Regions from separate parts of the Halomonas sp. OfavH-34-E genome, predicted to be linked through region 3. Evidence: predicted binding sites of a transcription regulator. Region 3 holds the regulator's gene; each other region holds the start of a gene.

Region 1 (10,227 bases), on a different contig from region 3:
CGGACTGCCACTGGCGCGGCAGCACCTTGGCGCTCTGTTCCCAGGCGGCAAAGTCCTGGATCGGACGGGCGCTGGCGTACTGCTCGTTGGGCAGCAGCTTGGCGGCGATATCGTCGGGCAGGGTCAGGTGCTCGGCGCGGATCGGGCGAGCGTAGCCCTCGGCCAGGTTGAACTGGCCTTCATCGGACAGGATGTACTCACGGGCCAGCTTGGCGGCGTTGGGGTGCTGGGCGTGGGTGTTGATGATGGTGGCGTAGCCGGAGGTCACCGAAGCGTCCGAGGGGATTACCACCTCGAAGGCGTCACGGTCGATCTGGTCGCGGTAGTTCAAGGCGTTGAAGTCCCACAGCAGGGCCACTTCCACTTCGCCCTTCTCCAGGTTGGCGATGGACACGTCGGCCAGCGACAGTCGGCCCTGCTCGGCCAGTTCGGCGAACAGCTCGAGGCCCGGGGCCAGGTTGCCCTCGTCGCCATCGGCGGCGTAGGCGGCGGCGAGTACCGCATTGTTGGCCTGGGAAGCCTGGCCCACGGCGCCCACTGATACCGAGTAGTCACCCTCGCGCAGGTCGGCGAAGGAACTCGGGCGCTGGTCCTCTTCCACCAGGTTCTTGTTGATCATCAGCGCAATGGTGCCGGTGTAGCCGAGCATCCAATGGCCATCTTCGTCCTTGGCCCAGTCGGGGATCTCGTCCCAGGTGGTGGGCTTGTAGGGCTGGGTCACCCCCTGCTGCACCGCGATCGGTCCGAAGGCGAAGCCGACATCGCCGATATCGGCGGTGGCGTTCTCGCCCTCGGCCTTGAACTTGGCGACTTCCTCGGCGGAGCTCATGTCGGTATCGGTGTGCGCCAGGCCGTAGACGCTTTCCAGGTCGGCCCAGGTGTCCTTCCAGTTGGCCCAGGTGTCGGGCATGCCGACGCTGTCGACGCGGCCTTCCTGCTTGGCGGCCTCGATCAGTGACTCAAGCTCGGCGGTGTTTGCCTGGGCGGCGGTGGACAGCAGGCCAGCGCAGGCCAGGGCGGTCAGGGTCGGGTAACGCAGAGAAGTGACGATCACGAGAGGGTCTCCGGGTCAGGGGCGTGAAGTCGACGGAAACCGATGCGCCTTTCTGGTCTAGATCAGTTTCCGCTGACGATCACCCTAAGGAGCTAGCGTGACAGCCTCGTGTCAGTTGCGTGGCAGTCTCGTCTCAGTTCATATGTGCCAGGTGGAGGAAGAAAAACCCGACTCGTTCGAGCACTGTCATCGCGTTGTCACCGGCTTGCCACTAGACTGCTGAAACTACGTTGAACCTTCTTTGGTCTATACCAGAAAGCTGGACGCCGCCGGAAGCCGCTCGGCGACGATCCTGGTCAGAGCTTCGAGAGTCCGCCTTGCCTACTGTCCCTGACGACACCTCGCACGACGCCTCACCCGCCCATCGCCTGCGTGAGCGTCTTGCGCCCTTGCTGAGCCTGGCCTCGACACGGGGCGATCGCCGTCTGCCCAGCGAGCGAGACATGATGGCGCGCCTCCAGACCACCCGCATCACCCTGCGCGAGGCACTCAATGAGCTGGAGGCGGAGGGCTGCGTGTATCGCGAGAATCGGCGCGGCTGGTTCGTGTCGCCGCCACGGCTTCGCTACGACCTGCTGGCCTGCCTGCCGTTTCACGAGATGGTGCGATCCCAGCAGCGCAGCGCCCGAACCCTGTTGCTCAGTGCCGAGGAAGTGATCGCGCCCGTCACGGTTGCCCGCCGGCTGGGACTCGCCGAAGGCGAGCGCGTCTACCGCATCTGTCGTGCCCGGCTGGTGGATGAGCGCCGGGTGCTCTACGTGGAACACCATCTGTTGCCGCGCTGCTTTCCCGCCATCCTGGAGTTCGATCTGGCGCGGGAATCGCTGACAGAGCTATACCGCCGCGAGTACGGCATCCGGGTCGGGCGGGTCAGCTACGAGCTCGGCACCTGTGTACTTTCCAGCGACGCCGCCGGCGCGCTCAACGCGGTACGCGGCAGCCCCGCCCAGCGCATCACCCGCATCAACCACGACCAGAACGGCCGTGCCATCGACTGCGACGACGAGTACTGGCGCCACGACGCCATCGAGCTGACGCTGTCTGCCGCGCCTCAGGGCGGCTGAGGTGCGAGATCGAGGGACTTCGAGCTGGGGGGAGTGCTAGACCGCGGGAGGACGCTCTTCCAGCAGGTGCCACAGGGGGGCTGCCACCGCTGTCTCGTCACGATGGCGATAGCAAGCCACTTCCAGATAGGGGCCGCCGAGGATTTCCTGCAAGGAAATCAGCTTGCCGCTCTCGAGGTCTTCCTCGATCAATCCGTGGGGCAGCCAGCCGATGCCGAGACCGGCCAGGGCGAGTTGGCGAATGCCGATGGTGAAGGCGGTCTCGCAGACCAGCTCGATCTCGTAGTGGCGTTGGGCATCGAGCAGGTAAGGCGTCGCCAGGGCCTGGCCAAGAAAGCTGTCCGGATCGTAGCCGATCAAGGGCAGTCGTTGACCTTCCTCGAGTTCGTGCATGAGACCACCGTGATGATCCGACGCACACACCGGCAACAGCCGTTCGACGCCCAGTGACAGCCGCTCGACGCTATCGCTGCCACTGAACAGGGGAGCCCCTTCCAGCTCTGAACACAGCAACAGGTCGGCCTTGCCTTGCTCGAAGTCGTGGATGCACTGGCTGCGGTCGGATGAGGTGATCTGCAGTCCCACCTCAGGCGCGTGATGACGCAGGTGGCGCAATAGACGCGGCAGGTAGCTGACGGTCAGGGTGTGCTGGGTGGTCAGAATGGCCCTGGGCCCCTGGCGGGCATCGCTTCTGAGACGACTGCGCATGGCGTAAAGGCGTGCCAGCCACTCTCGCAATTGGGGCTCGTACGCCCGCGCGTGGGCGGTCAACTCCAGGCGCGAGGCGCTGCGATCGATCAGCGCCACCCCCAGCCACTCTTCCAGCTGGCGGATACGGCGCGAGAATGCCGGCTGGGTGACGTGGCGCCGTTCGGCCGCCTGGGAAAAGGTGCCCGCTTCGATAAGCTCGAGAAAATCCTCTATCCATTCGATCTTCATTGGTGTTTTGGTCTGCCTTGGTGGGGAGCGGCCGGGGCTAAGCAGTGGCTATGCAAAAATTTAACAGCTGGCGAGCAACTTGGCATTGGTCTCATGTTCCAGGCGAGGCTTAACTTGGAAGCGATCGCTCGAGGGCAGGCCTTCAGGCCTGCTGTGTCTTTCGACGTAGGTCGTCAAGAGAGCACGCCAATGCCAACAATGACTCGCCTGGAGGCCCGTATGCACCTGTCCCGTTTTCCCCGTGTCCGTCTCGGCCATATGCCCACTCCGCTGGAGCCCATGGACAACCTGAGCAAGCTGCTCGGCGGTCCGCGCCTGTGGATCAAACGCGACGACTGCACCGGCCTGTCCACCGGGGGCAACAAGACCCGCAAGCTGGAATTCCTGATGGCCGACGCCCTGGAACAGGGCGCCGACACCATCATTACCCAGGGCGCCACCCAGTCCAACCACGCCCGCCAGACCGTGGCCGCCGCCTGCAAGCTGGGGCTCGAGTGCCACATTCTGCTGGAAGACCGTACCGGCAGCGAGGACTCCAACTACAACTACAACGGCAACGTCTTCCTTGATCAGCTCCACGGCGCCAGCGTCGAGAAGCGCCCGGGCGGTGCCGACATGGCCGCCGAGATGGAAGGCCTGGCCGATCGTCTGAAGAGTGAAGGCAAGAAGCCCTACATCATCCCTGGCGGTGGCTCCAACGAGATCGGTGCTCTGGGCTACGTCAATGCCGCCCTGGAACTGCTGGCCCAGGCCAACGACATGGGGCTGCGCATCGATCATCTGGTCCACGCCACCGGCAGCGCCGGTACCCAGGCGGGCCTGGTCACCGGCCTCAGCGCCTGCAACGCCGGCATCCCGGTGCTCGGCATCGGCGTTCGTGCGCCGAAGGACAAGCAGGAAGCCAACGTCTTTGCCCTGGCCCAGAAGACCGAAGCCAAGCTCGGCCTGTCCGGCGTCGTCAGCCGCGACCAGGTGGTCGCCAACTGCGACTACGTGGGTGAGGGCTACGGTGTGCCCACCGACAGCATGATCGAGGCGGTCACCCTGCTGGCCCGTCACGAAGGCATCCTTCTGGACCCGGTGTACTCCGGCAAGGGCATGGCGGGGCTGATCGACCTGATCCGCAAGGGCCACTTCAAGCAGGACGAGAACGTCGTCTTCCTGCACACCGGCGGCGCCGTTGCGCTGTTCGGCTATCCCGATGCCTTCGGTTTCCCTGACTACAAGGGATAAGCCCAGGACGCTTCAGGGCAGGCGCCCGCTGAGTTCGGGCGCCCTCGACGACGTTATTCGGAGACAACAATGACCATTCGTCATCTCAAGAAGGCGGAGGCCGCCGCTGGCGTTGCCGCCGAAGACCAGCGCGTGACGGAAGCGGTGCGTGGCATGCTCGAGGATATTCGTGCCCGCGGCGAGGCGGCCGTGCGCGAATACGCCGAGAAGTTTGACGGTTGGACCGGCGACTTTGTGTTGAGCGACGACAAGCGACGTCAGTTGATCGACAGCGTGCCCCAGTCGGTCAAGGACGACATCGACTTCGCCCACCGCCAGATCCGCCGTTTTGCCGAGGCCCAGCGTGACAGCCTGACCTCCTTCGAGATCGAGACCGAAGAGGGCGTGCTGCTCGGTCAGCGTGTGCTGCCGGTACACAGCGCCGGCTGCTATGTGCCGGGCGGCCGCTACGCTCACGCCGCCTCGGCGCTGATGAGCGTGGCCACAGCCAAGGCCGCCGGTGTCGAACACGTGGTGGCCTGTTCGCCGCCCCGGGGCGACAGCATCAACCCGGCGGTGGCCTACGCCATGCATGTGGCCGGCGCTGACATGATCCTCGAGATGGGCGGCGTCCACGCCATGGCCAGCATGGCCTTTGGCCTGTTCGGCGGGCGCGAGGCCGATATCCTGGTCGGTCCCGGCAACGCCTACGTGGCCGAAGCCAAGCGCCTGCTGTTCGGTGAAGTGGGTATCGATGTGTTTGCCGGCCCCACCGAGTCGGCGATCATCGCCGACGAGTCCGCCGACCCGATGACCATCGCCGTCGACCTGGTGTCCCAGGCCGAGCACGGCCCGAATTCACCGGTGTGGCTGTTCAGCACAAGCGAAGCGATCGCCCGCGAAGTGATGGAGATTCTGCCGAAAGTCGCTGACGACATGCCTAACGCTGATATCGTTCACGCTGCCTGGCGCGACTTCGGTGAGGTCATCGTGGGCGACAGCCGCGAGGAGATCGTCGCGATCAGCGATCAGTACGCCTGCGAGCACCTGCAGGTGCTGTGCGAGGATCTGGACTGGTGGAAGCAGCATCTGAGCAACTATGGCTCGCTGTTTCTGGGTGAGGGCAGCACCGTCACCCACGGTGACAAGTGCTCCGGTACCAACCATATCCTGCCGACCAAGCGCGCCGGGCGTTACTCCGGTGGACTCAATGTCCACAAGTTCATGAAGGTGCTGACCACCCAGCAGTTGAGCGTCGAGGCCAATCTGACCTTCAGCGCCGTGGGATCCCGGATTTCCCGTACCGAGGGCATGGAAGGCCACGCCCGGGCCTGTGACTGGCGCCTGGCCAAGTACTTCCCCGAGCAGGAATGGGATTTCCCTGTTCACCGTCAGGCTCGTTACTGAGTCGCCAGCGGAGGAGCCAGCCATGCGCCGTTTTGCCAAATCCTTCACCCAGCAGGAAGCCATCTCTGACGACGCCATCGCCTCGGCGGTGGCCGTGCTCCAGAGCGGTCGCCTGCATCGCTACAACCTGGCCGAAGGCGAGGCCGGTGAGACCGCCCTGCTGGAGTCCGAGTTCGCCGCGAGCCTGGGTGTCGACTACGCACTGGCCTGCGCCTCCGGCGGTTATGCGTTGCAGCTGGCGCTGCGCGCCTGCGGACTCGAGGCCGGCGACAAGGTGCTGTGCAACGCCTTCACCCTGTCGCCGGTGCCCGGCAGTATCGTCGCGGCGGGTGGCGAGGCGGTACTGGTGGACATCCTGGACGATACCACCGTCGATCCCGACGACCTGGATCGCGCCGCTCGCGAGAGCGGTGCCGGCTTCTTTGTGCTGTCGCACATGCGCGGCCATATCGGCGACATGGACGCCATCGTCGCGGTGTGCGAGTCCCACGGCATCGTGCTGATCGAAGACTGTGCCCACACCATGGGGGCGGCCTACGATGGCCGACCCAGCGGCACCTTCGGCAAGGCAGGCTGCTTCAGTACCCAGACCTACAAGCACATCAATTCCGGAGAGGGCGGGCTTCTGGCCACCGCCGATGCCGAGGTCATGCGGCGTGCGGTGATCCTGTCCGGCTCCTACATGCTGTTCGATCGGCACCTGGCCGCACCCGCGCCGGAGAGCTTCGCCGAGACGCGCCTGATGACACCCAACATGAGTGGCCGCATGGACAATCTGCGGGCGGCCATCCTGCGTCCTCAGCTGGCCGAGATGGAGCACCGCAAGACGCGCTGGAATTCGCTGTATCGGCGCATGGAGCAGCGTCTTGGCGATATCGCCGAGGTGTGCCTGATTGACCGGCCCGCCAGGGAGGACTTCGTCGGCAGCTCCATCCAGTTCCGCCTGCCGGCGCTGGGCGCTGACACCATTGCGCGCTTTGTCGAGGGCTGCGAGGCCCGCGGCATTCCGCTGAAGTGGTATGGCAAACCCTTGCCGGAGGACTACACCAGCCGCTACGACAGCTGGGGTTATCTGGCCGGCACACGTGCGCTGCCGATCGCCGACAGAGTACTCGCCACCCTGTGTGATCTGCGCCTGCCGCTGACCTTCGATCAAGCAGACTGCGACGACATCGTCGCGCTGATGAGCGCCGCCATGGATGAGGCGGTGCAGCCCCCCGAGGCAACACCCGACAAGGCGCTCGGCTCTCGCTGAGCCACGTCTGACGACGCAATAACAAGACATCCGGAGTGACAATAATGTTCAAGAAGACTCTACTTACCGCCGCCATCGTCATGGCAGCCACTGCCACCGCCGCAGAGGCCAAGACCTTCAAGGTCGGCATGGGCGATCCCATGGACTCCGACCAGGGGGCCCTGGCCCAGCGCTTCGAGGAGTTGGTCGAATCGCTGTCCGACGGCGAGATGCAGGTCGAGTTGTTCCCCGGCGGCCAGCTCGGTTCCGAGACCGGCATGATCCAGGACACCCGCATTGGCAAGCTGGACTTTGCGCTGGTCGGTGTCGGCAACCTGACGCCCTACGCAGCGCGTCTGGGCGCCTTGACCATGCCCTATGCCCTGCGTAGCCACGCCGATGCGGTCAAGGCCACCACCGGCCCCCTGGCCGATCGGTGGAACACCATCGCCGAGGAAGAGGCCGGTGTGCACATCGTCAGCTGGCTGTACTCCAACTTCCGTCACCTGACCAACTCCCAGCGGCCGGTGACGACCCTCGCCGACGTCGAGGGACTCAAGGTTCGCGTGCCGCAGAACGAGATCATGCTGGCCAGCTACGAGGCCTGGGGCGCCAGCCCCATCAGCATGTCCTGGCCGGAGGTCTTCACCGGCCTGCAGCAGGGCGTGATCGATGGCCAGGACAACCCCTACATCGTCAACAGCACCATGAAGTTTCACGAGGTGCAGGACCACCTCACCGAACTTCACGCCCAGTACTCGCTGCAGCCCATCGTGATGGGGGTGCGCAGCTACGAGCGTCTGTCCGACGAGGAGCGAGCGATCATCGATCGCGCCGGCCTGGAGGCGCAGCTGTACGCGCTGCAGTTCCAGCTGACCAAGGCCTCCGAGGCGCGCGCTGCCATGGAAGCCGAAGGGGTCGAGGTGGCCACCCTGGAAGATGAGGATGAATGGATCCGCATCGCCCAGGAAGAGGTGTGGCCGCAGTTCTACGAGGACATCGGTGGCCAGGAAGCCTTCGAGGAAATGCAGGCGGCGCTCGGTCACTGATCGTTGTCGCCGCGGGCGGCGGTCGCTGACCGCCGCCCGGGTCTTGTTGTCATCGCTGCTGCATTCCCGTCGGGAAGGAGGCCTCCATGCTGGCCAAACTCAACTATATCGAAGACTACGCCTGCCGCTTTCTGCTCGGGCTCTTTGTCATTCTGCTGTTCGTTCAGGTGGTGATGCGCGTCACCCTGGGCATCGGCATGGCCTGGATCGAAGAGCTCGCGCGCTACGCCTTCGTCTGGTTCGTCTTTCTGGGCGCCGCCCACGCCGCCCACTTGAGCGCGCATAACCGCCTGCAGACCCATATCAAGCTGATGCCACGCAAGGTGGCCAATACCCTCTTGTTGCTGGTGGATCTGATCTGGGTCGCCTTCTGTCTGGTGCTGGCCTACAAGAGCCTGGATCTGATCGGGCTGTTGCTGGAATTCCCCTATGACTCGCCGGCCCTGGGCTGGTCGCTGGCCTACGTTTACTTCGTCTTCCCCATCGCCTTTACCTTGATGGCCTTTCGCGTGCTGCAGGTGCAGTGCCTGAAGCTGTTCAAGGGCATCGAGCCAGGTGACGTGGACGCCCAGGAAGTGTCCAGGATCACCGAGGAAACGAGCCACTACAGCGACGGCAAGACGTCGTCCAAGGCGGAGGGCTAAGCCATGGCCGCAACCGTACTGTTTTCCATGTTTGCCGGGCTGTTGTTCTTCGGCACCCCTATCGTCGTCTCTCTCGGCGTGGCCTCGATGGCCGTCTATATACTCAACGGCGACGATCTCAGTTCGCTGATCGAGCTGGCCTTTTCGGCCATCAACTCGTTTCCGCTGATGGCCTTGCCGTCGTTCATCCTGGCCGGCGCACTGATGGGGGATGCCGGTATCGCCAGACGCCTGATCCTGATCGCCGAGGAGCTGGCCGGTCCTGCCGCTGGTGGGCTAGGCGCCGCTGCGGTGATGGCCTGCATGTTCTTTGGCGCGATCTCGGGCTCGGGACCTGCTACTACCGCAGCGGTGGGGATGCTGGTGATACCGGCGATGATCGAGCGCGGCTACGGCAGAAGCTACCCGGCGGCGATCACCGCCACCGCTGGTGGTCTCGGGGTGGTCATTCCGCCCAGCATGCCGCTGGTGATCTATGGCGTCACCGCCAACGAGTCGATTTCTGCGCTGTTCATGGCCGGCGTCATCCCCGGCGTGATGCTGGGGGCGGGCCTGATGGTGGCCAACTACATCACCGCCAAGCGCAACGGCTACCAGACCGAGGGAACTTCCTACGATCGCAAGCGGGTGGTCGCGGTGCTCAAGGATGGTTTCTGGTCGCTGATGGCGCCGGTGGTGATCCTGGGCGGCATCTATTCGGGCATGTTCACGCCCACCGAGGCGGCCGTGGTCTCGATCTTCTACGCGCTGTTCGTCGGTGTTTTCATCCACAAGGAGTCATCGCTGCGCGGGCTCAACGAGGCCTTTCAGAGCACCACCTGGCTGACCGGGCGTGTGTTGATCATCATGTTCACCGCCACCGCCTTCGGCCGCATCCTGGTCGAGAATCACATTCCGGCGATGATCGCCCAGGGCATCCTGGATATCACCAACAGCCTGTGGCTGGTGTGGATTCTGGTGATCGGCTTTCTCCTGATCGTCGGCATGTTCATCGAGATCCTGGCCACCATCATGATCGTCACGCCGGTGCTGTTGCCGGTGATGGTGGAGCTCGGCGTCGATCCCGTGCACTTCGGCATCGTGCTGGTGGTCAGCCTGGGCATCGGTTTCTCGACGCCGCCGCTGGGCGAGAACATGTTCATCAGCTCGTCGATCGCCAATGTCTCCATTGAGAAGATTTCGGTGCGCGCCTTGCCGCTGGTGGGTTCCATGGTGGTCATTGCCTTGCTGCTGGCCTTCTTCCCGCAGCTCAGCCTGTGGCTGCCCAATCTGCTCGGCTTCTGATACCGGTCATCACTCGTCAAAGGACCCGCTATGACGCTTTCCACCGATAACTCCGCAACCATCGCCGACCATACGATGGTCGGCGTGCTGGGCGGCATGGGACCGGACGCCACGGTGGCCTTCATGCAGAAGGTCATCGAGGTGACGCCCGGCGAGGACGATATCGACCACGTGCATATGCTGGTCGACAACAATCCCAAGGTGCCATCACGCATCAAGGCGCTGATCGACGGCGACGGCGAGTCACCGGCGCCTGCCATCGCTGCCATGGCCAGACGACTCGAGCAGGCAGGCTGCGATTTTCTGGTCATGCCCTGCAATACCGCCCACTACTACTGGT
Region 2 (10,227 bases), on a different contig from region 3:
CGACCAGCGCCATGGCCATGGTCTTGCGCTCGTTGCGGCCGAAGGCCAGGCCGTAGCCCCGGGTGAACTGGGGGGCGGTGTCACCGCTGCCGGCGAACTGGTTGATCATCTGGCACTCGCTCATGGCGATCTCGCCGACGCACACCGGTCCGTCGAAGCCCTCGACCTCGATCTCGACCTCCACCGCACCCTGGCGGATCTCGCCGGCGAAGGGGTGGTTGCGCCCGTAGCCCCGCTGGGTCGAATAGCCCAGCGCCAGCAGGTAGCCCTCGTCGCCACGCGCCAGCATCTGCAGCCGGGTGGCGCGATCCACCGGAAAGTCGGGGGGATCGCGGGTGATGTCGTAGGGCTCGCTGCCATCGTCCTCTTCCCGCTCGATCAGGCCTTCATGGTTGAGACAGTCGAGGATCTGGGGGCAGGCCTCGAGACCTTCCTCGGCACGCGGCGGCGCCGGTGTGGCGTTCTCGACCTCCTCGCCGGCCAGCAGCATGAAGTCGAGCAGCCGGTGGGTGTAGTCGTAGGTCGGGCCCAGCACCTGGCCGCCGGGCACGTCCTTGAAGGTGGCGCTGATGCGACGCTCTATGCACATGGCGCCGGTATCCACCGGCAGGGTCTCGGCCAGCCTCGGCAAGGTGGTGCGATAGGCGCGCAGCAGAAACACCGCCTCGACGGTGTCGCCGCTGGCCTGCTTGAGCGCCAGGGCGGCGAGCTCGGGATCGTACAGCGAGGCCTCGGCCATCACCCTGTCCACCGCCAGCCCCAGCTGTTGCTGGACCTGGGACACCTCGAGTTCGCGCTGGTCGCGCTCTCCACGACGACGATCGGCCATCCAGCGATGGGCATTGGCGATGGCCTTCTCGCCTCCTTTCACGGCGACATACATCAGGCGGTCTCCTCTTGATGTTCGGCGTCGTCTGTTTCCGCCAATCCAGCTCCGGACAAGCCAGCTCCCGACAGACGGGTGCTGCGGGCGATGGCAGTGAGTCGCGTCCCGCTGCTGATAAAGGCGTCCAGCCCCCGGGGGAAGTGGGCACGATTGGCGGCGAGCACACGCATCAACGGCAGCACGCGCTCGGCGTTACCCAGCGCAAGGCCGCGCTGACCGGGTACCCCGGGACCGGATAACCACCAGTCCTCGCCCTGCGCAAGTGCCTCGACCGTCACGATCAGCGTGGTGCTGCGATCGGGCCAGGCGTCCGAGCCCAGCGCGAAGCCGTCCTCCCGGGACAGGGTGTCGGGGGTCACCAGGGCGAAGTCGGCCTGGGCCGGGTCGTCGGTCAGTCGCGCCCCGGTGTGGAAGGCCAGGGCGGCGGCAAGGTTGGCGCCAGCCAGCTCCTGGTCCACCCACACCCGGGTATCGAGGTCGCACAGTGCCAGCAGCGCGCCCCAGGCGGCGGGCGAGATCGCCGCGCCGGCCGGCAGCTCCGGCAAGACAAGCTCGGTCAGAGTGCCGGGCTCGGACATGGCGCTGAGCAGCTGACGAAACAGCCGCTGGCTGTCGTGAACGGGATCGACGAGTCCCGGCCAGTCGTGGGGCCGGACGGCCTCGGAGGTCTGCTGGGTCATGTTCATTCGCCCCTTACCATGGTGAAGAAGTCGACGCGGGTGGCGGCGGCGGTCTGCGAGGCCTGGTTGCGCTGCTCATCGAGTGCCTGCTCGAGCGGTGCCATCAGTTCGCTGTCGATACGCCTGGCCCAGTGGTCGTGGTGAGCGCAGGCGTCGACCAGGGCGATCAGCTCGGCGTGGGCCTTGTCGCGACCACGCACCCAGCCATGGCCAAGGGTGCCGTCATCGAGGGCGACGCTGGCCCGGGTCAGGGTCATCTCGCCCAGGTTGAAGGCCGATCCACTGCCGCCCATGCGGCCACGGACCATCGCCATGCCGGTCTCGGGGCCACGCACGCAGCGGTGGCTCGCCTGGATGCCCAGGGACTGCCAGCCTTGCGCAAGACGGTCGAAAGGAGTCAACGCGAGCAGGCGATGACGTTGCGTCGGGGTCATGGTCGGTGTCATGAGAAGCCCTCGTCGTCGTGGGACTGCGGACGCTCGTCCGCGGGAAAGTCGAAGTGATAGGCCAGCCGATCGGCCCGTGCCCGACTGACGGAGATCTCCACCAGACGACCATCGGCGTCGACGTTGTCACTGGTCAGCACCACCAGCGGCGCCAGGCGGGCGCACTGCAGCATGCGGCTGTCGTCGGCGTCGGCCTGGACCGCTTCCAGGCGCACCCGGGAGCGCCTCAGGCGCAGCCCGTAGTGCTGGTCCAGCAGCGCCCGGGTCGAACCACCGCGATAGCGATCTAGCCAGCCCGGCACCCGTTCGGGGTCGAACCAGTGGCGCAGCCGCAACAGCGGGGCCCGGTCGACATGGCGCATGGTGTCGACACACAGAAGGCTCTCGCCCGGCCCACGCGCAAAGCGCTGGGCGATGGCCTCCGGCGGCACCGCCAGGCCCTGGGTCAGGCAGCAGGTCTCGGTGGCCAGGCCCAGTTCCGCCAGGTTGTGGGTGACCTTGCTGGCGGCGTTGACCGCATAGTCCAGGCGGCGGTCCACCACCTGGGTGCCACGGCCCTGGTGACGGGTCACCATGCCGGCGGCCACCAGTTCGTCCAGCGCCCGGCGTACGGTGTGGCGGTTGACGCCGAAGCGCCTGGACAGCGCCGCTTCGCTGGGCAGCAGATCGCCGGGAGAGTACTGCGCCCGGACTTCGCGCGAGAGGACATCGGCCAACTGGCGATAGCGCGGCGGGCTGCCTGCCTCGGTCACTTGTCTAGACATCTTCGCTCCAAAAAAGAAGGTATCGGGTGGTGGCCGAAGCCACCGGCAGACCAGCCGTTCTGGTCTGCTTACTCGGCTCTGCTGTGTCAGCCTAGATGAAGCGCTTGCGTACGAACTGCGAGGCCATGTCCAGCGCCGTCACGGCGATGATGATCACCAGCATGATGGTGGCCGTCTCGGCGTACTGGAATCCGCGCATGGTCTCCCACAGCGCCACCCCGATACCGCCGCCACCGACCATGCCGAGCACCGTGGCCGAGCGGATGTTGGACTCGAAGCGATACAGGCTCACCGAGATCCACAGCGGCAGCACCTGGGGAATCAGACCGAACACGATCTCCTCGATGCGCCCTGCTCCGGTGACCCGAATGCCTTCCATGGGCCCGGCCTCGGCGGCTTCCACCGCTTCGGAAAACAGCTTGGCCAGCACCCCGGTGGTGTGGATGAACAGCGCCAGGGTTCCGGCGAAAGGCCCAAGCCCCACCGCCACCACGAACAGCATGGCGAATACCAGCTCGTTGATGGCACGGGTGGCGTCCATCAGTCGGCGCACCGGCTGGTAGACCCACCAGGGCACCAGATTCTCGGAGCACAGAAGGCTCGCAGGAATGGCGACCAGGATGGCCAGCAGGGTGCCCCAGATGGCGATCTGGATGGTCACCAGCATCTGCTCGATGTAGTGGCCGAGGTTGCCGAAGGCCGGGGGAAAGAAGTCGCCGGCCAGGGTCGCCATATTGTCGGCGTTGGTCACCAGCAGGCTCGGGCGCATCTCGACGCCCTGCCAGGACCAGGCCAGCACCGCCAGGCCGACGCCCCACAGCGCCAGGGTGGTCCAGCTACGCTTGGGCGGCAGGCTGATGCCGGAAAGTTGTGTCTGGGTGGTCATGCGTTTTCCTGGGGGAACTTGAGAAAGCGGTGACAGCGTGAGCGGTCCAGGCCGCGCCGGGCCTTCGTCCCGGCGCGGCCTGGCGTCACATCAGCCGGCGTTGGTGGCGGCATCCTCGGGCATCGCCTCGGCGGCCTGCACTTCCTTCATGCGCGCGTCGAGATCGTCGAGCTGGCTGTCGATCTCGGCCAGTCGGGCCTCGCGATCGCCTTCGTCCAGGCTTTCGTCCTTTGCCACCTCGGAGCGCTCCTTGAACAGCGCCAGCTGACGGATCGGCAACAGCTGGTCGTTGTCGGAGGCATCGAAGCCAGACCACTGCAGCGGCTCGAGAATCTGCTGCTCTTCGGCGTCATCGCCGTAGTTCAGGAAGAACTCACGCAGCTTTTCCTTGGTGGCGTCGTCCAGGTCGCCGCGCCACACCAGCGGGTCGGACGGGATCAGCGGCGACTTCCAGATCACCCGCAGCTGCTCGGCCTTGTCCGGCGCGGTCACTTCCAGACGCTCCATGCCTTCGGTATTGAAGGTGGCCACGTCGACCTGCTGATTGGCCACCGCCAGGGCGTTGGTCTCGTGGCTGGAGTTCAGGGTGCGCTTGAAGGCTGACGAGGCGTCGACACCGTTCTTGGCGAAGACGTAGTAGCCCGGCACCAGATAGCCGGAGGTGGAGTTGGGATCGCCGTTGCCGAACACCAGCTCGGAGGCGTTGGCCAGGACGTCATCGACGCTTTCGATGTCGCTGTCCTTGTGGGTGATCATCAGACTCCAGTAGCCCGGGGCTCCGTTGGCCGCCACGGTCTGGGCGAAGATCTCGCCGTCGGCACGATCGACGGCTTCCATGGCCGACTTGTTGCCGTACCAGGCCAGGTCGATCTGATCAAAGCGCATGGCCTGGATGACCGCGGCGTAGTCGGTGGCGAAGAAGGGCTCGACCTCCATGCCGATCTGCTCGGACATATCGGCCAGGAACGGGTCCCACAGCGGCGCCAGATTCTGGCTGGCCTCGGTGGAGATGATGCCGAACTTGAGGGTCTCGGTCTCGGCGGCGGCCAGCTGGGCACTGGCGGCGAGGCCGATACCGGCGATCAATGGCAGCGACAGGCGACGAAAGGATGCGAGAGACATGGGATTCTCCTGAAGGTTATCGGTCGTTGTGGGAACAGGTGTCGCAGGATGTGGTGGCTCAGCTATGGACGACCTGCGCCGACACAGCCGTCTGGGCCTGGGTGTAGCTCGGCTCACGCAGCGGTGACGGCAGGTCGGGTTGACTGCCGGCACGCAGCTCGTCGAGGCCGGCGTTCTCGTACAGGGTCTTGAGGCGTGCGTCGGTCAGCTCGGAGGTCTTGCCGTCGAAGTACAGGCGCCCATCCTTGAGCGCGATGGCCCGGTGGCAGTAGCGCCGGGCGATATCGACCTGATGCAGGGTGATGACCACGGTGCGGCCATCCTCGGCGTGAATCCGCTCGAGGATCTCCATCACCTCCCGGGCGCTGCGCGGGTCCAGCGAGGCGATGGGCTCGTCGGCGAGGATGACGTCGGCGTCCTGCATCAGCACCCGGGCGATGGCCACCCGCTGCTGCTGACCGCCGGAAAGGGTGTTGGCACGCTGGTAGGCCATGCCCTCGAGGCCGACCCGAGCCAGGCACTTGAGGGCCCGTTGGCGTTCCTCGTCGCTGAAACGACCGAGCAGCGCCCGCGCCCGCGGCATGCGCCCGAGCTGGCCAATCAGCACATTGGTCAGCACGCTGAGGCGATTGACCAGGTTGAACTGCTGGAAGATGTAGCCGACCCGGCAGCGCTGGCCACGGCTGGCCCGGCGAAGGCGACCGCTGGCCTGGATCTCGCGCCCCAGCAGGCTGACTCGGCCACCGCGATCACGGTTGCAGCAGGTCAGTCCGACCAGATGACGCATCAGGGTGGACTTGCCGGAGCCGGATGGGCCGATCAGCGCAACGATCTCCCCCGGGGTGATCTCGAAACTGACATCCTCGAGCACTCGGCTATGGCCGAAGTTCTTGTTGAGCCGCTCGACGATGATGGTGGGAATGGACATGACGCCTCTCCTCTAGGAATGGCGCCAGTCTGGACATCAAAGATGAAGGCCAGTTGTCTAGACAATGTCATTGAGATGACAAATTTCCCTGCACACGGAGCAAGCGCTCCGGCATTACCTCGCCAGAGGTATAAAAAACAAGGAGTTGGGGTTGGCTGTCATGCAGCGGTCACGTCATTGCCGCCGATTCGTCATACTCAGGCAGGGCGACCTGTCGACGAAGACGTCGTCCACTTGTACGAAAAGGAAGTTGGACAAGACGCCCTGGAAAGGGCTGCAAGGAGGCACCCGCAAGCGGCCAATCGCCACGCCCATAGCGCCAGGCGATAGAGGCCATAAACAGGCTTGAAGGGAAAACCGGCGGCTTCGGCGCCAGACTGAATCCGACACATGATCCCACGGAGGCATGTCATGCAGCATCTCAGTCTGGAGCCGGGCGCCCTGGAGGTCAGCGACCTGGCGGGAATGCGTCGGTTCTTCGAGACGACACTGGGCCTTCGGGTGCTGGTCGCCAGCGACACTGGGGTGACCCTGGAATTGGGGGGCGGCGAGAACACCCAGGTGCTGATGTTGCTGGCGAGCCACACCCCGACGCCGCCGAGAACACTGAATCTCGAGGTCGACGCCGCCAGCTTTCCTGCGCTGCGTCGACGCCTGGAAGACTGCGGACACGAGTGCGGCTTTGTACAGAGCTGGGAGGGAGACAACAGCACCTCGCGTCAGTGCGCCTTTCGGGTGGTGCTGTGCCGGATGCCGGAGGGGCACTGGCTGAGGCTTACCGCCATCGATCCGGCCCGCTGCGCCTCATCGACCCGAGAGGTCCGGGCCTGACGCTGTTGGTCAGTCATGTCCCTCGTCCCCCTCGTCATCGCCCTCATCATCACCCAACAGCCGCTGGCGCCGTTCGTCACGGAACTTCTGCAGGCGGTTGTTGCGGTAGCGCCGGACGATCGCTACTACCAACGCCACCACCAGCATCAGCCCCAGGGTGAGCCCCTGCCACGGGCGCGGGTGGTCCAGGGTGGTGCCGAGCACAAAGATCATCACGAAGCCGAGGGCCTGGCTGCCGATGGCCAGGGCGCGCAGGGGGTCGAAGGTCTTGGGTGGTGACATCACAGATCCTGATCAGAGAGATGGCTCGAAAACCGATGGCCCGGCAGGCGGCTCGAGATGACAGCGCGCATCGGGCGCAGTAGCCTTGCCGGATCGAGCCCACCAAGTGTACCTGCTCGCCTGCGCATTTTCGTGCTTTCGCGTTTCCCCAATGGAGTTCGCCCCATCCATGGATGCCATCGCCATCGGTCCGGTGCTAGTGAGCCTGCCGCGTCTCTACGCCCTCGTCGTCACCCTGCTGCTGCTGGCCGCCAGCGCCTTCCTGATGGGCCTGCCCCGCCGCCGCCACGGTCGCTGGTTCAACGGCCTGATGCTGGCCTGGCTGGTCGGCGCTCGCCTCGGGCACGTGCTGCCGCACTGGGCCGCCTATCAGGACAACTGGCTGGATATCATCAAACTGTGGCTGCCCGGCTACAGCGGGGTCTGGGGGCTGGTCGCCGCCGCCCTGTGGACCCTGTGGTCACTGCGTGATCGCCTCGGCGCCCTGCTCGGTGCCCTGGGTCTGACGCTGGTCGCCTCGCTTGCCTGGCTGGCGCTGGTCAGCTGGGCGCCGCTGTCGGCAAGTCCGGCGCCACAACGCGTGCCAGAGCTGACCCTGGAAGACGTCGATGGCGCCCCCATCGAACTGGCCTCGCTGGCAGGCGGCCCCACCGGCAAGCCGCTGATCATCAATCTATGGGCTACCTGGTGCCCGCCTTGCCGGCGCGAGATGCCGTTGTTGGCCGACATCGACCAACGCGACGACGTCACCGTGGTCGTGGCCAATCAGGGCGAGCCGCTGGTTCAGGTCGCGCGCTACCTGGACGAGGCCGGCCTGGACTTTCGCTACCCCCTGCTCGACCCGCGCCAGCAACTGCTGGCAGCGAGTCAATCTCCCGGGCTACCCACGACACTGCTGTTCGACGCCGAAGGGAAGCTGCTCGAGCGCCATGTGGGGGAGCTGACCCTGCCTCTGCTGGACGACTGGCTGGCGCGCTGAAACTTTGCCAACCTGAGCACATACTGCAGGTGAACCGCACCCGCAGTCTCAGGGCCGAGGGGGACACCCCGCCTCGGCCCGCCCAACCTGTCTTTTCCTGCACTGACGTAGCCTGAATCCCCCACCTCACGGCCGAGCTCATCGCTGGCCCGGGCACGGCGGCAAGCGCGGGGGCGTTTCGGGAACGCCTCGATGCGAAGGTTTCAGCCGCCATGCGACATCTGATCACGGGCATGACGATGGCGCTTAAGCCAGACTGAAGATTGCTGTAAGATACCGCGCCCTGTCGGCGGCGGGCCTGGCCCGCGACCACGAACCGTAACGACGCATCTCCCGAGGCATCATGAGCGACTTCTCTCCCGGCCAGCGCTGGATCAGCGACGGCGAGGCCGAACTCGGCCTGGGCACTATCCTGAACTGCGACGCGCGCAGCGTCACCGTGCTCTTCGGCGCCAGCCAGGAAACCCGCACCTACAGTACCCGTCTTGCCCCGTTGACCCGAGTCGCCTTCGGCAGTGGTGATCGCATCCAGTCCGCCGAGGGCTGGCAGATGACGGTGGACGACACCAAGGAAATCGATGGCCTGATCGTCTATATCGGCGAAGACGACAAGGGCGAGCTGTGCGAATTGCCGGAGGCCCGGCTGGCCGACAGCATGCAGTTCGACCAGGCCCGAGATCGTCTGCTGACCGGCCAGGTCGATCGCAACGACTGGTTCGACCTGCGCTTTCGCACCCTGCATCACTACCATCGCATCGAGCAGAACCCGGCGCTGGGTCTGGCCGGCCCACGCATCGATCTGATCCCCCATCAGCTGTACATCGCCGACGAGGTCTCCTCGCGTCAGGCGCCTCGCGTGCTGCTGGCCGATGAAGTCGGCCTCGGCAAGACCATCGAAGCCGGACTGATCCTGCATCGCCTGCTGCTGACCGGGCGGGTCGAGCGCGCGCTGATCCTGGTGCCGGCGAGCCTGACTCACCAGTGGCTGGTGGAATTGCTGCGACGCTTCTCGCTGTCGGTGACCCTGCTCGACGAACAGCAGAGCCAGGCCCATGGCGATGCCAATCCCTTCGAGGCCGGCCAGCTGGTGCTGGCAAGCCAGGACTGGCTGTTCGCCAACACCCACCGCCAGCAGCAGGCCGAAGCCTGCGAGTGGGACCTGCTGATCGTCGACGAGGCCCACCACCTGGAGTGGAGCGAGGACGAGGTCGGCCCCGGTTACGCCTGCGTCGAGCGCCTGTCCGGCGCCACCGAGGGCGTGCTGCTGCTGACCGCGACGCCGGAACAGATGGGGCTGGCCAGCCACTTTGCCAGGCTGCGCCTGCTCGATCGCGATCGCTACTCGGACCTGGAGGCCTTCCGCGCCGAAGAGCAGGGCTATGTGGCGGTGGCCGAGGCCATCGACGCCCTGGGCGATGTCGACGGGCCGCTGGATGCCGGCGCCCGGGACACCATCGGCGCGGTCGCCGACGACGGCGACAGCCAGGCGCTGCTGGCGACCCTGTCCAACCCCGAATGCAGCCTGGAACAGCGCCAGCAGGCCAGCGCCCAGCTGCGAGACCAGCTGCTCGACCGCCACGGCACCGGCCGGGTGATGTTCCGCAACAGCCGTCGCCACGTCGGCGGCTTCCCTGAACGTCGCCTGCACGTCGACAAGCTGGAGCTGCCGTCGTCCTATCGCCGAGTGCTGCGTCGCCTGGCGCGGGACGAGGACTACCTCGACGAGCTGCTGATCGAGACCGGCCTCGACCACCCCGAGGTGATGGTCTATCTGGACGGCATGTACAGCGCCCTGACCGAGGATCCGCTCAACGCCGAACCCTGGTGGCAGTTCGACCCCCGGGTGACCTGGCTGCTCGAACGGCTGACCGAGATGGGCGACGACAAGGTCCTGGTGATCGCCCACGACCGCGAGACCGCCCAGGGGCTGTCCGACGGCCTGCGCGTGCTCGGCGGAGTACAGGCGCCGGTGTTCCACGAGGACCTGTCGCTGGTCGAGCGCGACCGTGCCGCCGCCGCCTTCGCCGATGACGAGGACGGCTGCCAGGTGCTGGTGTGTTCCGAGATCGGCTCCGAAGGCCGCAACTTCCAGTTCTGTCGTCATCTGGTGATGTTCGACCTGCCGCTCCACCCGGACCAGCTCGAGCAGCGCATCGGCCGTCTCGATCGCATCGGCCAGCGCCACGCCATCGAGATCCATGTGCCGGTGTTCGAAGGCAGCCCCGGCGAGAAACTGCTGCGCTGGTATCAGGAGGGGATGGACGCCTTCAGTGCGCCGCACGGTATCGGCAATGACCTGTTCGACGCCTTCGGCGACGACCTGGCCGAGAGCCTGCTCGACGACGAGGCCCTGGAAGAAGTCATCGGCGAGACCCGCGCGCTGTTCGACGCCAAGCTGGCGGAACGCGACGCCGGTCGCAATC
Region 3 (10,227 bases):
CCCGAGAGGGCCCCTTGGCCTGGTTGGCAGCGGCCTCGGTGGCGCTGTCGCTGATCATGCTGGGGGCCTTGCTGGTGCTGTTGAGCGTCAAGGGCCTGTCCAATTTCTGGCCAGCGACGGTCCACCAGTTGACCCTGAAGGGCGGTGAGACGGTGATAGGGGTTCCCCTGGAGACCCGCGAACTACCTTCCAGGCAGGGGCTGGAGCGGCGCTATCTGACCGCCAATCGTGATGACGGCGGTGGCATCTGGCGGTGGCTCGCCAATGACCAGATCACCGAAGACACCACGCCGGAGGATCTGGTGGTGCTGGAGCGGCGCCACTGGGGCACCTTCTTCGGGCGTCTGGTGGCCTTGCAGTCGGGTGATCAGCGCTTGACCGGTCCGGATGCCTGGACGGTGCTCGAGTCCCGGCTGAAGGAGATCAATGCCCTGCGCGACGAACGTCGGCGTCTGACCCACGACGAGATATTACCGCTGATCCGCAGCATGGAAGACCAGGATGGCCACCGCTCGGAGGATCGGCGTCTGGCCGACCTGCAGCGCCGGGCCAGTGAGCTTCAGCAGCGCATGCAGGGCGACCTGGTGGTGCTCGAGAATGGTCAGGGGCGCCGTCAGGAACAAGCCCTTGCCGAGATACTCGAGGCCTGGCGCCCTAACGCCATGGCCTGGCATGAAAAACTCGGCCACTGGGTGCGGGAGCTGTGGCAGTTTCTGTCCCAGGGGCCACGCGACGCCAATACCGCTGGTGGCGTCTGGCCGGCGATCTTCGGCACCATCCTGATGGTGCTGTTGATGTCGATTCTGGTCACGCCCTTTGGGGTGCTGGCGGCGGTCTATCTCAATGAGGTCGCCCACCAGGGTCGATTGACCCGACTGGTCCGGATCGGCGTGCGCAATCTGGCCGGGGTGCCGTCCATCGTCTACGGCGTGTTCGGCCTGGGGGTCTTCGTCTATGGCATCGGCGGCAGCATCGATCGCTGGTTCTTCGAATCGACGCTGCCCTCGCCGACCTTCGGCACCGGCGGGCTGCTGTGGGCCTCGCTGACCCTGGCGCTGTTGACCTTGCCGGTGGTGATCGTGGCCACCGAAGAAGGTCTTTCGCGGATCCCGCTGCACCAGCGTGAAGGCGCCCTAGCGCTTGGGGCCACGCGCTTCGAGACCTTGACACGGGTGGTGCTGCCGATGGCCACGCCGGCGATGCTGACAGGCCTGATCCTGGCGGTGGCCCGGGCCGCCGGTGAGGTGGCGCCGCTGATGCTGGTCGGGGTCGCCAAGCTGGCGCCGCAGGTGCCGCTGGACGGGGAGTTCCCCTTCCTCCACCTTGAAAGGAAGTTCATGCACCTGGGGTATCACATCTATGACGCGGCCTTTCACTCCAGCGATGTCCAGGCGGCGATGCCGCTGGTGTATGCCACAGCGCTACTGCTGGTCACGGTGATTCTGGTGCTTAACCTGACTGCAATATTCATGCGTCACTATTTGCGTAAGCGTCATGGTGCCCCGGTGCGCCGATGATGCAGGGAGAGGCAATGTCCATCGATGGCGAGCTGCCCAAGCGTCAGCTGGCCCAGGCAAGACTGGGAAATCGACGCGGGGCGGTCATGGAGTTTTCCGCGGCCGATACCTGCCTGGATATCCAGGGTTTGACCCTGGCCTATGGCGGCAAGACGGCGCTCAAGGATCTGACCCTGCGCATTCCACGCCATCGGGTCACGGCCTTTATCGGGCCGTCGGGCTGCGGCAAGTCGACGCTGTTGCGCGCCTTGAATCGTCTGCACGACCTTAATGAGGACGTCAGTCGTCACGGCCAGATTCATCTGGACGGCCACGATATCCATGACCCCAGGGTGGCGGTGGCCGAGCTCAGGCGTCGGGTGGGCATGGTGTTTCAGGCACCGAACCCCTTCCCCATGTCTATCTACGACAACGTCGCCTTTGGCCTGCGTCTGCAGGGAGGCTTGAGCAAGCGCCGCATCGACGATGTGGTCGAATGGGCACTGAAGTCGGCGGCGCTGTGGGACGAGGTCAAGGGGCGTCTACGGGCGTCGGCCTGGTCGCTCTCGGGAGGCCAGCAGCAGCGTCTGGTCATCGCCCGGACCCTGGCGGTGGAACCCGAGGTGCTGTTGCTCGACGAGCCGGCCTCGGCCCTGGATCCGATCTCGACGCTGAAGATCGAGGAGCTGATTCGCACACTCAAGCCGCATCTGACCCTGGTGCTGGTGACCCACAACATGCAGCAGGCGGCGCGGGTGTCGGACTATACGGCGTTTTTGCACAACGGTGAGCTGGTGGAGTACGGCCCGACCGACACCCTGTTCACGCATCCGCGCCTGAGGCGCACCGAAAACTACATCACTGGACGCATGGTGGGCTAGCGTCCCGTCCCATGCTTCTTCAGGAGACCTTCATGGATATCACCAGCGATACCCACAGCCAGCACATCTCGAGGCAGTTCAATCATGAGCTCGAGGAACTCAAGACCCACCTGATGGCCATGGGTGGCCTGGTGGAAAAGCAGGTGCAGGATGCCGTCAGTTCGTTGCTCGACGCCGACTCTGCACTGGCCTCTCGTGTGGTCGACAACGACCGCGCGGTCAATGACATGCAGGTCAAGATCGACGACGAGTGCACCCGCGTGCTGGCACGCCGTCAGCCGGCGGCCTCTGACCTGCGACTGGTGCTGGCGGTGATTCGCGCGGCGTCGGATCTCGAGCGTATCGGTGATGAGGCCAGCAAGATCGCGCGCAACGCCATCGAACTGGTCGACGGCAACAACGGCACCCGCGGCTTCGTCGAGGTGCGCAATATCAGCGAGCACGTGCGTCACATGATGCGTGACGCCCTGACCTCCTTCGCGCGTTTCGACACCGAACTGGCGATGCAGGTGGTGCAGGAAGACGAGCGGGTCGACAGCGAGTACCAGAGCGCCATGCGCTCGCTGATGACCTTCATGATGGAGGATGCGCGTTCGATCTCTCCGGTACTGGGCATCATGTGGATCCTGCGCGCGCTGGAGCGTGTCGGCGATCACGCCAACAACCTGGCCGAGTACGTCATCTATCTGGTCAAGGGCCTGGATATCCGTCACATCGACCCTGACGACCTCAACCAGGAACTGCTCGACGACAGCAGCACGTCTTGACCTCGACGCCCTGAGCGGCGTCAATAGGCCGGCCCCGTCAGGGTCGTTGCCTGCACTCTGAGCATCGGGCCATCGTCGAGACGATGGCCCGATGTCGTTGGGGCACTGTCATCTTCAGCCACTGCCAAGGATCGATGTCATGCTGAATGCCCTCGAGGCGGTCCGCCGCGGAACCCGCCTGGTCTATAGCCAGGGCCTGCGTCGTTATGTGTTTCTTCCCATTCTGGTCAACCTGCTGGTCTACGCCGGCATGCTCAGCTACGTGCTCGGTGAGTTCGGTGGCTGGCTCGATAGCTGGATGGCCATGGTGCCGAGCTGGCTGGAATGGCTCGACTGGCTGATCTGGCCGTTGTTTGTGGTCAGCCTCGTGCTGATCGTGTTCTTCAGCTTTACCCTGGTTACCCACCTGATCGCCGCCCCCTTCTACGGCTTCCTGGCGGCCCGGGCCGAGGTCGAGCTGACCGGCCGCGAGCCCATCGATGATCGTGGCTGGCTCAAGACCGGTCTCGACGCCCTGGGCAGGGAGCTGTTGAAGCTGGCCTATATTCTGCCGCGCATGATCGGGCTGTTTATCCTGAGCTGGATTCCGGTGGTCAACCTGATCGCGCCGCTGTTGTGGGCGGCCTTCAGCGCCTGGGTCATGGCGATCACCTACCTCGACTACCCGATGGACAACAACAAGGTCAGCTTCGCCGACATGCGCAAGCGCCTGTCGGCGCGCTGGTGGCCGAGTCTCAGCTTCGGTGGTCTGGTGACCTTGATCACCTGGATCCCGCTGGCCAACCTGTTTCTGATCCCCGGGGCCGTGGCCGGCGCGGTGCTGATGTGGGATCAGCACTATCGGCAGTTGCCGGTGCTACGGCGTTGAGCAGCACTTTCTTTGGACGTACGGGGTTGAGCAGCGCTTTGAGCACCGTTATCGGCGCTGTCGATGGCCGTACGGCGTTGAGCAGCACTTTGAGCACCGCTATCGGCGCTGTCGATGGCCGTACGGCCTCAAAAGGGGAAAGCAGGGAGTCACCATGACGGCGCTGTTGCCTAGTCTTTTGCTCTATACGGCGGCTGCGCTGGCCGAGATCGCCGGCTGCTTCGCGGTGTGGCGCTGGTGGCGGGATGATGCCTCGGCCTGGTGGCTGCTGCCCGCGGTGATGAGTCTGGTGGCCTTCGCCTGGCTGCTTAGTCAGACCGATGCCGACTATGCCGGGCGTGCCTTTGCCGCCTACGGGGGCGTCTATATCGTGGCGTCACTGGGCTGGCTGTGGTGGGTCGAGCAGCGCCTGCCGGATCGCTGGGACCTGATCGGGGGCGCGCTGTGTCTGGCCGGTGCCGCAGTCATCCTGCTGGGGCCCAGGAGCTGATGGGAGCCCGCTCTGTTCGTTCTGGCGGGGCCTAGGCGCTGTCCGAAAAGTCGACGAGCGAAGGTTAGACAAGGCAAAAATCGGTGAGAAAGCGCAGTTTACGGGGTGTAATTGAGCATTTTGACCGGGCTGGCGCACCAGCCGATTTTTAACGCCGTATTACCGAGCGCAGGCACTTTTCAGACAAGCCCTAGTGCACAGCGCCGGCGCGGCCGAGCGCCACAGGGTCGGCCGCTGCCAGCCGGCTCGAGGGAAAGATGCAGCGGAAGGTTGCGCCCTCGCCGAGCCGGGAGTCGATATCCAGGCGTGCCTCGTGGCGCAGCAGCACATGCTTGACGATGGCCAGTCCCAGGCCGGTACCACCGGTGGCGGTGCTGCGGCCCTTGTCGACCCGGTAGAAACGTTCGGTAAGGCGTGGCAGGTGCCTCGGATCGATGCCTTCGCCGTCGTCTTCCACCTCGAGGCAGGCGCCTTCGCCGTAGGCACGCCAGCGTAGCGTGATATGGGCGCCGTCACCGGCGTAGCGCACCGCATTGAAGGCCAGGTTGGAGACTGCGCTGTGCATCTCCTTCTCGCTGCCGGTGAGACTGCGCGATTCTTCGACGACCACCTCGATCTGCTGGCGGCCGCCTGACAATGCCTCGGCGTCGCGCTTGACCGCCTGCAGCAGGGTGGTGGGGTCGAGGCGAACATGGTCGCTGCCGCCCTGGTCGTTCTCGAGTCGTGACAGCAGCAGCAGGTCGTTGACCAGATTCTGCATGCGGCGCGTCTGGCTCTGCATCTGGGCGACCCCCTTGCCCAGGCGCTCCGGCAGCATGCCGGCCATGTCGCTGTAGGTCTCCAGGTAGCCGGTGAGCACGGTCAACGGCGTGCGCAGCTCGTGGGAGACGTTGGCGACGAAGTCGCGGCGCATCTGTTCCAGGCGATGCAGACGGGTGATATCGCGGGCCATGACCAGGCGTTCATCGTCACCGTACAGGGTGATCTGGAACTGCAGGATCATGTTCTCGTCGATGGGGGAGGGCAGGCTCAGCGGTTCGCGGTAGTCACGGGCATTGAAGTAGCCGACGAAGCGCGGGTCGCGCAGCAGGTTGGTGATGTGCTGGCCGCGGTCCAGTGCCGGCTTCAGGCCGAGCATGCGCTCGGCGGAGCTGTTCCACCACTCCAGGTCGCCGTGGCGATCGAGCATCACCACGCTGTCGCGCATCGCCTCGGACGACTCCTGGATACGCTGCAGGGTCGAGCGCAGGCGGCGCTGAGTGATCCGCTGGCCCTTTTGATAGCGATAGAGGCGATCGAACAGCTCGCCCCACAGGCCACTGGCGGTGGGAGGTTCCTGCTGGGGGCGGTGGGTCAGCCAGTCGTGCATCGCGTGCAGGTTGCGCAGGTGATAGCTGAGCCCAAGCGCCAGGCCAAGGCCGATGCCTACGCTGGACAGCGAGAAGGGCCAGCCCAGCAAGGCGCCGAGACCCACCAGCACGGCCAGGCGCCAGACTTCTCGTCTCCACAGACGACCCACGTCAGTTCTCGGCTCCGTTCACCTCATCCCTCCTGGTGCTGCGTTGCGTCGATGGCTCGCTCAGACCTTGGCCGAAAAGCGATAACCGGTACCGCGTACGGTCTGGATCAGTTGCTGATGGGGTTCCCCCAGGGCCTTGCGCAGGCGGCGGATATGCACGTCGACGGTACGTTCTTCCACGTAGACGTTGCCACCCCAGACCTGATCGAGCAACTGGCCACGGGTGTAGGCGCGCTCCTGGTGGGTCATGAAGAACTGCAGCAGGCGATATTCGGTGGGGCCCATGTCCAGTGACTTGCCGTCGACGCTGACGCGATGGCTGACCGGGTCGAGCTTGAGGCCTTCCACCTCCACCGGGTCCTCGACGCCCCGCGGAGTGGCGCGTCGCAGAACTGCCTTGAGTCTGGCCACCAGTTCTCGCGGCGAGAATGGCTTGGTGATGTAGTCGTCGGCGCCGGCTTCGAGGCCCTGGATCTTGTTGTCCTCCTCACCCTTGGCGGTGAGCAGGATGATCGGCAGCTCTGCGGTGGTTTCCTCGCGCTTGAGCCGGCGGGCCAGTTCGATGCCGCTGGTGCCCGGCATCATCCAGTCCAGCAGCAGCAGGTCTGGCTGGTCATCGACGATGATGGCGTGGGCGGCCTGAGCATTGTCCGCCTCGAGCACCCGGTAGTCGGCCATTTCCAGCGCCACCGCGATCATTTCGCGGATCGGGGCTTCGTCATCGACGATCAGTACGGTCTTGGCGGTCATCCCGGGAGCCTCTTGGTCAGGGTCTTACACTCGACGGTGACAAATGACACCACGTCAATGTGACAATTAGATGACATTGTATCCATTGTCGAGCGACCGAGACGGGCATTTCCCTCACCCGAGGGAGGGATAGAGGCTCAGTCCGAGTCCGGCGAACAGCAATAGGCCCGACCAGTGGTTGTTGAGAAAGGCCTGGAAGCAACGGTCGCGGTCACGGCTCTTGATCAGCCGCTGCTGGTGGACAAAGGTCGCGCCCATGGCCAGCCAGCCGAGCCAGAAGAAGCCGCCCAGCGCCAGCAGGCTGCCGGCCCAGGCCAGCAGCCCCAGGGTAGCCAGCTGCAATAGCGCAATGATGCGGGTGTCCCAGCGGCCGAACAGTACCGCGGTGGACTTGATGCCGATCTTGAGGTCGTCGTCGCGGTCGACCATGGCGTATTCGGTGTCGTAGGCCACGGTCCACAGCACGTTGGCGGTAAACAGCAGCCAGGCGACCATCGGGACTTCGCCGAGCACCGCGCCGAAGGCCATCGGAATGGCCCAGGAGAAGGCTGCGCCCAGCACCACCTGGGGGAAGTGGGTGTAGCGTTTCATGAAGGGATAGCTGGCGGCCAGCACCGCTCCGATCAACGACAGCCACACGGTAAAGCCGTTGGTCAGCCAGACCAGCGCGAAGGCCGATCCCAGCAGGCACACGAACAGCACCTTGGCCTCCCGCTCACTGATGCGGCCGGTGGCCAGCGGTCGGTTCTTGGTGCGTTTGACGTGGCCATCGAAGTGGCGATCGGCGTAGTCGTTGACCACGCAGCCCGCCGCCCGCATCAGGTAGACGCCGGCGACGAAGATCAGCAGGGTGTCACGGGCCGGAATGCCCTCGGAGGCCACCCACAGCGCCCACAGGGTCGGCCACATCAACAGCCAGGTACCGATGGGGCGGTCCAGACGCATCAGCGCCAGAAAGTCGGGAATTCGGTTCAGGTATCCAGGGGGACGCAGCAGCGAACGATCCATCGGTTTCTCTCATGCTCTGGCGCAGGTCAGGCGAAAATGAGGCGTAAGCCGGGCAACAGTCGCTCCTCGGAGAAACATCGCCGAGAAGCCTTGGCGCAGCCTAGCGCGAGCCGACGGCCATGACCAGCCAGGCGGCTCGCTCCGAAGTTGGCGACGGAAGGGCGATGGCGGGGTGACAGCCGGTGAGCGACAGCTAGTCAGCCGGTGGCAGAGGCCGACAGCGACAACGCTCGGCCCATGGTCGGCATAAAGCTCTCCTGCACCAGCAGCACCCAGCCGCTGTGACGAAATACCGAGCGGCGTTGCCACAGTCCGGTATAGCCGTGGATCGGCCTGGTGTTACGGCCGATCTGAATGGCGCTGCGCTCGAGATCGGGCTGGCGAAACAGCCAGCTGCCGAGAGAGGTCTCGCCGAGGCCTTCGAAGGGAGCGTCGTGACGCTCGACGATCGGTGCCACGCTGCGCGCCACCACCCAGGGCTCCTCGTCCACGCACAGGGCGACCTCGCGCAGCCAGGCCTGCTCGTCGCTGGCCAGACCCAGCAGGTGGGCCTCGTCAGGCCACGGCAGGCCCTTGGCCTCCGCCAGCAGGCGTACGCGAAAGTGCCCGGCGCCTGCCGCCTCGATCAGGCGTTCTGTCAGGGAGTCCCGCGAGGCCAGCCAGGCGTGCCAGTCAGCGGGCACCGCGATGCCACCGGAGGCCAGCGACACCCAGCCGGGGTCGACGATATCGGCCGCGTCGGCATTCGGCGAAGAGGCTGTGGCTGGCGCGGGATTACCCGGTTCGGACCCCGAGCGCTCCTCCAGGGAGCGGAATGTGGAAGGAAGCTGTGTCATGCGGCCTCGGCAGGGCTGTCGTCACCGGACGGCGGTGCTCCGGTCGGTCGGCGCATAGTGTACCATGTGGCCCAGCACTCACCCGCTGGTGTGGCCCCGTGCGGGCCGGCCCAGCTTCAACAGCGACCGCCCGGCGGTCGTCGGCAGAGTCGAAGGAAGCGATGCAAGGACCCTTGACCATCATCGGTACCGGCATGGCGGGCATAGGCCTGGCACGCCAGGTGCGGGCGCTGGACGCCCACCGACCGATCACCCTGATCAGCGCCGACTCAGGCGATGACTATTCCAAACCGCTGCTGTCCACCGGCTTCGCCAAGGGCCTGGCGGCGGACCGGCTGGCCGCGCGCTCGGCGCTGGAACTGGCCGATCAACTGGGCGCGGTGGTACGTCCCCACACCAGGGTCGATGCCATCGATCTGGCGTCGCGCACCCTGAGCCTGGGCCAGGAACGCCTGCCCTGGTCGGATCTGGTGATTGCCACCGGTGCCAGCCCCGTGGCGCCCTTCGAGATTCCCGATGCCCTGGCCGGACGGGTGTTCTCGATCAATGATCTCGACGACTATCGGCGTTTTTCGGCAGGCCTCGAGGCGCTGGGGCGCCCGGCTCGGGTGGCCATCGTCGGCCTCGGACTGGTCGGCTGTGAATTTGCCAACGATCTGCACGCCGGTGGTCATCGCGTCTGCCTGGTCGGCCCTGAACCCTCGTTGCTGCCCAGGTTGCTGCCCCGGCGGCTGGGTCAGACCCTGAGCCAGGCCTTCATCGAGGCCGGCATCGACGTCATCCATGGCCGTCTGGTGAGCAGGCTCGAAGGTGCCGGTGGTGACATCGGTGTGCACCTCGACGACGGCCATGAGCTGGAGGCGGATATGGTGCTGGTGGCCACCGGTCTGAAGCCGCGCTCTCGGTTGGCGCGAGAGGCCGGTATCGCGACAGATAATGATGCCATCGCCGTCGATCGCTACCTTAAAAGCTCCGATCCTCGTGTTCATGCGCTGGGTGATGTGGCCTCGGTGGACGGTGTCAATGCCATGTACGTGCAGCCGCTGCAGGCTTCAGCCAAGGCGCTGGCTGCGACCCTGTGCGGTCGTCCCACCCAGGTGCGCTACGGGCCCTGGCCGGTGCTGGTCAAGACGCCGCTGCTGCCGGTGGTGGCGCTGCCGCCGATGACCGACAAGGTGCATTGGCGAATCGAGGCCGACGGCGAGGATATCAGCGCCCTGGCCGAGGATGACGAAGGGCGTCTGCAGGGCTTTGCGTTGACGGGAAAATGCGTTCGTCGGAAAGTCGAACTGGCGCGGGCGGCACCGCCGTTGCTAGGCTAGGTTCGTCAACGGCGCGGGTTGTACGCGATACAGCCGTCGTTGAAGGTGCCACCGAGGCAGGGCAATTCTATCGGGGACGACCGCCACGACGTGTGGCTGGCCGGTGTCGTATCGCCGGTTTCGTACCGATGGAAGAGGCAAGGTCCCGTCGGCGGTGGCTCTCGCTAGTCGAAAGACAGTCAGGAAGCGCTGAGCGCACCGTGATGTTCATCGTCGTGGTCAACGATCCTGTTGTCACGGCGCAGGGCCGGGGACTGCCCGTGTGGACACTCGGACAGTGTTTCCATAAC

The links. The regulator PhoB, encoded in region 3, activates phosphate uptake and scavenging genes when phosphate is short. The targets are predictions, from matches to a motif close to TGTCATANNNNTGTCANA.
Region 1: a site for PhoB is predicted at 1,239-1,256, ahead of NH448_RS19985 (UTRA domain-containing protein). Genes of this name have one in related genera too.
Region 2: a site for PhoB is predicted at 5,869-5,886, ahead of phnC (phosphonate ABC transporter ATP-binding protein). Genes of this name have one in related genera too.

What each region holds. Positions count from the first base shown of each region.
Region 1 covers NZ_JAMXRY010000059.1:6,153-16,379, reverse strand. Annotated here, with positions in the region: gene NH448_RS19990 (ABC transporter substrate-binding protein) at 1-1,054, opposite strand, end outside; gene NH448_RS19985 (UTRA domain-containing protein) at 1,372-2,118, shown strand; gene NH448_RS19980 (LysR substrate-binding domain-containing protein) at 2,155-3,057, opposite strand; gene NH448_RS19975 (D-cysteine desulfhydrase) at 3,277-4,290, shown strand; gene hisD (histidinol dehydrogenase) at 4,360-5,676, shown strand; gene NH448_RS19965 (aminotransferase class I/II-fold pyridoxal phosphate-dependent enzyme) at 5,699-6,931, shown strand; gene NH448_RS19960 (TRAP transporter substrate-binding protein) at 6,976-7,959, shown strand; gene NH448_RS19955 (TRAP transporter small permease) at 8,046-8,603, shown strand; gene NH448_RS19950 (TRAP transporter large permease) at 8,607-9,887, shown strand; gene NH448_RS19945 (amino acid racemase) at 9,918-10,227, shown strand, end outside.
Region 2 covers NZ_JAMXRY010000023.1:3,885-14,111, forward strand. Annotated here, with positions in the region: gene NH448_RS11465 (carbon-phosphorus lyase complex subunit PhnI) at 1-883, opposite strand, end outside; gene phnH (phosphonate C-P lyase system protein PhnH) at 883-1,566, opposite strand; gene phnG (phosphonate C-P lyase system protein PhnG) at 1,569-2,012, opposite strand; gene phnF (phosphonate metabolism transcriptional regulator PhnF) at 2,009-2,776, opposite strand; gene phnE (phosphonate ABC transporter, permease protein PhnE) at 2,868-3,662, opposite strand; gene phnD (phosphonate ABC transporter substrate-binding protein) at 3,753-4,784, opposite strand; gene phnC (phosphonate ABC transporter ATP-binding protein) at 4,843-5,712, opposite strand; gene NH448_RS11500 (glyoxalase/bleomycin resistance/dioxygenase family protein) at 6,124-6,543, shown strand; gene NH448_RS11505 (hypothetical protein) at 6,553-6,825, opposite strand; gene NH448_RS11510 (TlpA disulfide reductase family protein) at 6,995-7,804, shown strand; gene rapA (RNA polymerase-associated protein RapA) at 8,148-10,227, shown strand, end outside.
Region 3 covers NZ_JAMXRY010000002.1:74,116-84,342, forward strand. Annotated here, with positions in the region: gene pstA (phosphate ABC transporter permease PstA) at 1-1,517, shown strand, start outside; gene pstB (phosphate ABC transporter ATP-binding protein PstB) at 1,604-2,377, shown strand; gene phoU (phosphate signaling complex protein PhoU) at 2,410-3,144, shown strand; gene cysZ (sulfate transporter CysZ) at 3,284-4,012, shown strand; gene NH448_RS01305 (YnfA family protein) at 4,167-4,502, shown strand; gene phoR (phosphate regulon sensor histidine kinase PhoR) at 4,693-6,021, opposite strand; gene phoB (phosphate regulon transcriptional regulator PhoB) at 6,082-6,771, opposite strand; gene ubiA (4-hydroxybenzoate octaprenyltransferase) at 6,886-7,779, opposite strand; gene NH448_RS01325 (chorismate lyase) at 7,977-8,615, opposite strand; gene NH448_RS01330 (FAD-dependent oxidoreductase) at 8,777-9,937, shown strand.